2 regions of the Pseudarthrobacter sp. BRE9 genome follow, and region 2 is predicted to be linked to the other one. Evidence: riboswitches for the same ligand, from Rfam matches in the RefSeq annotation. Region 2 holds a riboswitch; the other holds the start of a gene.
What was found. A riboswitch is a leader RNA that binds a small molecule or an ion and turns the genes downstream of it on or off. The one in region 2 is predicted to bind glycine.
Positions count from the first base shown of each region.

Region 1: it holds a riboswitch for glycine, as region 2 does, so the genes downstream of both, cycA (D-serine/D-alanine/glycine transporter) here and gcvP (aminomethyl-transferring glycine dehydrogenase) in region 2, are expected to answer to the same signal.

Region 1 covers NZ_JAUZUY010000013.1:103,741-106,193, forward strand. Annotated here, with positions in the region: gene gcvP (aminomethyl-transferring glycine dehydrogenase) at 1-715, opposite strand, end outside; glycine riboswitch at 875-974, opposite strand; glycine riboswitch at 1,265-1,362, shown strand; gene cycA (D-serine/D-alanine/glycine transporter) at 1,509-2,453, shown strand, end outside.
Region 2 covers NZ_JAUZUY010000009.1:180,507-182,959, reverse strand. Annotated here, with positions in the region: gene Q9R31_RS16340 (MFS transporter) at 1-426, opposite strand, end outside; gene Q9R31_RS16335 (TetR/AcrR family transcriptional regulator) at 511-1,047, shown strand; glycine riboswitch at 1,142-1,238, shown strand; gene gcvP (aminomethyl-transferring glycine dehydrogenase) at 1,425-2,453, shown strand, end outside.

The DNA.
Region 1 (2,453 bases), on a different contig from region 2:
CGCGGTCCTTGGCATCGGCGATCACTGCGGACTGGTCCCACACCTGGCCGGAGACGCCCGGCTGTTGCAGCACGACACCGTTGATGGCGCCGTCGGGCAGTCCTTTGGACAGGTCGGCGACCTCCACCTCGAAGCCGAGCGCCTCCGCGCGGCCCAGCACGATGGCGATGGTCTGCGGAAGCAGGTCTGCGTCGAGGACCGTCTTGCCGTCCTTGGCGGTCTTGTCCTTGTTGGCCCTGCGCATCAGCAGCACGGCCTCAGCCACTGCCGTTGCCTCGTCGAGCAACGACGCGTTGGCCACGGGAAGGGCCGTCAGGTCCTGGACCATGGTCTGGAAGTTCAGCAGCGCCTCGAGCCGGCCTTGGGAGATCTCGGGCTGGTAGGGGGTGTAGGCGGTGTACCAGGCCGGCGACTCAAGGATGTTTCGGCGGATCACCGGCGGCGTCACGGTGTCGTAGTAGCCCTGGCCGATCATCTGGACTGCGGTCTTGTTCCTGCCGGCGATCCGGCGCAGCTCAGCCAGGACCTCCACTTCGCTCAGGGCGCCGGTCAGCCTGAGCGCAGTTTCCTGACGGATGGACGCGGGCACGGCCACGTCAACGAGGCCATCTACGCTGTCGTAGCCCACGGCCTTGAGCATGGTGTCGATGTCGGCCTGGCGGCGCGCGCCGATATGGCGGTCAACAAACGATGTTGGATGCGATTGAATCGTCATGAGGAACTCCAGTTCTGGCCGGCCAAAGGTGGCACGGCGTGGGATGGGTTCCTCCCCGCTCTGTATTGGACCTGAGAGATTCCGCGTTGCCTGCTCGTGGCAGGGGCCGCTTGCACCGTCGGTGAACCAGGCAGAAGCCCGGTTACTTTCCAGAGTCGCCTCGCCGTGACGGTACGTGGGCCTGAGAGATTCCTGGGGAGGATTTGCTCCTACGGCGCCTGCCCGGTGTTTCGCGGGAGGACTCTCCCGTCACAGCTCGAAAGGCTTATTAAAATATGGGTGATTCGGCTCACAAGGTATCGGGATTAGCTGCCGGTGGCAAATCGGGCAGCGGACGTCAGGGCCCGGAACCGGCACGTGACACCTCGCTGTCCCGCTTGTGTCGGGACAAGTTTGACTTTCGATCGTGACGCACACCACACTGAACCCCGGGATTGGCGTCGCCGGTTGCCGGCTCAACGTATCCGGAGCGGCCGACCAGTCGGCGCCCATCCCGACGCATGACCCGCTGCGGCCCAAGAAGCTGCGGCTTCCAACTGAACACGCCTTCGACCTGCGGCGGGAGAGCCCTGCCGGTACATTCAGCAGGCGCCGTAGGAGCAAATCCTCCCCAGGAAACTCTCAGGCCCACGTACCGCCGCGGACAGGCAACTCTGGAAAGCAGCCAGGCATGTCCCTGGCTCACCGACGGTGCAAGCGGCCCTGGCTGCGGAAACTCTCAGGTTCACTACAGAGCGGGGAGGAACCAAATCTTTGCGGTACCCAAAGTGCCGCTTTATCGATGGAGTTCCTCATGGCGATTCATCCCCCCACGTCCAACGGCGAACCCGCCCGCAACCATGGCGCCACCCCTGCGGCCCGCAGCGAACCTCCCCACCTGGAGCGGCAGCTGACCAACCGGCACATCCAGCTCATCGCCATCGGCGGAGCGATCGGTACCGGCCTCTTCATGGGCTCCGGGAAGACCATCTCCGCGGCCGGCCCCTCCGTGATCTTCGTGTACATGATCATCGGTTTCATGCTCTTCTTCGTCATGCGGGCCATGGGCGAACTGCTGCTGAGCAACCTGAACTACAAGTCCTTCAGTGACTTCGCAGCCGACCTCCTGGGGCCCTGGGCAGGCTTCTTCACCGGCTGGACCTACTGGTTCTGCTGGGTGATCACCGGAATCGCGGATGTGATTGCGATTGCCGGCTACTCCAAGGAACTCTGGCCGGGGCTTCCGCTGTGGATCCCGGGCCTGGCCACGGTGGCCATCCTGCTCCTGCTCAACCTCGCCACCGTCAAGGCTTTCGGCGAGACCGAGTTCTGGTTCGCCCTGGTCAAGATCATCGCCATCGCCGCCCTGATCATCGTGGGCCTCTTCATGATTTTCACCGGCTTCCAGAGCGACGCGGGCACGGCAAGCTTCACCAACCTGTGGAGCCATGGCGGGTTCTTCCCCAACGAGTTCATGGGCTTCGTGGCCGGCTTCCAGATTGCCGTGTTCGCCTTCGTGGGCATCGAGCTGGTGGGCACCACCGCCGCCGAGGCGAAGAACCCCGAGCGCACGCTGCCCAAGGCAATCAACGCCATCCCCGTCCGCGTGCTGCTGTTCTATGTCGGCGCGCTGGTCATCCTGATGGCCGTCACCCCGTGGACCCAGTTCGCCGCAGGCCACAGCCCCTTCATCGGCATGTTCTCCCTGGCCGGCCTCGGCGCGGCGGCCACGGTGGTCAACCTGGTGGTCCTCACTTCG
Region 2 (2,453 bases):
GATGTTGCGGATCAGTGACAGCGTGGAAGGCATCAGCATGGCACCGAAGAATCCCAGGGCGGCACGGCCGGCGATGAGCCACTCCGGTGCGGGGGCAAAGGCGGTGGCAACGGAGAGCCCGGCAAAGCCGATGCTGCCAAGGATCAGCAGCCTCCGCCGCCCAATCCGGTCGCCAAGGCTTCCCATTGATACCAGCAGCCCGGCCAGCACCAGGGGATAGGTGTCAACGATCCACAGAAGCTGCACGCCGCTGGGCTGCAGGGCCCGGGCGATGGCCGGCAGCGCGAACGTCAGTGCGGTGTTATCCACCGCCACCAGCAGGACGGGAAACATCAGCAGCCCCAACGCCAGCCAGTCACGCCACTGTGAGCGTGTGGTGGTGCTGTCCGCCGGCGCGGGCGCGGAACTTTTGAAGGAAATTGCCATGCGATAACTATACCGTCCAGACGGTATAGTTTGAAAACCTTCGTGTTTCCGTTTTTCAGCCTTATGGAGGGCATGATGGAAGGCATGCCCCGAAAGCCTGTTGCCCGTGATGCGGTCCTAGACGCCTTCGAGTCCCTGCTGATCGAAGTCGGGGAGCGGGCCGCCACCCTCGACGCCGTGGCCCGCAAGGCCGGGGTGTCCAAAGGCGGCCTCCTGTACCACTTTCCCAACAAGGAAGCGCTCATAGCCGTGCTGCTTGACCGGTTGGAGGGCCTGGCCCGTGAAGACGCTGACGCGATGGCCGCGGCGGCTGAAGGCGCTGCAGCGTACTTCATCCGTTCCTCCGTGTGGGCGGATACGCCGCTGGACCGTGCCATCGTGGCCGCCACAAGGCTTGCGGAGGTGGCCCATGAAGAGACACGGCGACGGTTTGCTGCCATCCAGCAGCGCTGGCTGGATGAGATTGCTGCCGATGTTGGACCCGGGCTGGCCAAGGCGGTCCTCTACATGGGGGACGGGCTGTACTTCAATGCCATGTTGTCCGTTGCCCCCGCACCGGCAGGGGGAGCGGCCGCTGATGTGGAGGAACTCCTGGCGGCCTTGGAACGGCTCCGGAGGTAGCCCCGGCTATTTGCCGGGAGGGGTTGCCGCGTAGGACAATAGAAAGTTGTCAGGGCTGTCACCGGCCTTCACGATCCAACAAATGAATAGCCTTTGATCTGCGGCGGGAGAGTTCTGCCGAAGTACAGGCAGGCGCCGTAGGAGCAAATCCTCCCCAGGAATCTCGCAGGCCCCTGTACCGCCGCGGCGAGGCGCCTCTGGAAAGCAGCAGGCAGTCCACCTTCCTTTGGGGCGGTAAGGACTGTTGTGTTCACCGACGGTGCAAGCGGGTCCTGCCCAGGCAGGCAACGCGGAAACTCTCAGGTCCAATACAGAGCGGGGAGGAACCCTAATAGCTGTGGCGTACCCTGCGCCGCCTGAGTAAATGGAGTTCCTTCGTGTCGGTTACCCCAGCCTCCACCACCTTCGTCGACCGCCATATCGGCGCCCGCCGCCAGGCCGACGTCGACGTCATGCTCAAAGCCGTAGGCTACGACTCGGTCGATTCCCTGGTTGACACCGCGGTTCCCAAGGTCATCCGCCAGGAAACCGCCCTTCGCCTGCAGGACGCCCTCAGTGAGGTTGAAGTCCTCACCGAACTGCGGAAGCTTGCCGCGAAGAACAAGACGGCAGTGCAGCTCATCGGCCAGGGCTACTCCGACACCGTGACTCCGCCGGTGATCCGACGAAACATCCTTGAGTCGCCGGCCTGGTACACCGCCTACACCCCTTACCAGCCGGAAATTTCGCAGGGCCGGCTCGAGGCGCTGCTGAACTTCCAGACCATGGTGCAGGACCTCGTGGGGCTGCCCATTGCCAACGCGTCGCTGCTCGATGAAGCAACCGCCGTGGCTGAGGCCGTGTTGCTGATGCGCCGCGCCAACAAGACCAAGCCGGCGGCCGACGGCAAGACCGTGCTGGACATCGACGTGCTCCCGCAGACCATCGCCATTGTCAAGGGTCGCGCGGAGGCGCTCGGCTTCGAGGTGGAGGTCGCCGACCTGTCCAAGGGCCTTCCGGAGGGCGATATCAACGGTGTCGTGCTGCAGCAGCCCGGCGTTTCCGGGCGGGTCTGGGACCAGTCCGCCGTGATCGCCGCGGCGAAGGAGCGCGGTGCCCTGGTCACGGTGGCCGCGGACCTGCTGGCCCTGACCCTCATCACTCCGCCGGGTGAGCAAGGTGCGGACATCGCCGTCGGCTCCGCCCAGCGGTTCGGTGTTCCGCTGTTCTTCGGCGGCCCGCACGCCGCCTACATGGCTGTGCGCAAGGGCCTGGAGCGTTCGCTTCCCGGCCGCCTGGTGGGCGTGTCGAAAGACGACGCCGGCGTTCCCGCCTACCGTCTGGCGCTGCAGACCCGCGAGCAGCACATCCGCCGCGAGAAGGCCACCTCCAACATCTGCACCGCCCAGGCCCTGCTGGCCATCGTT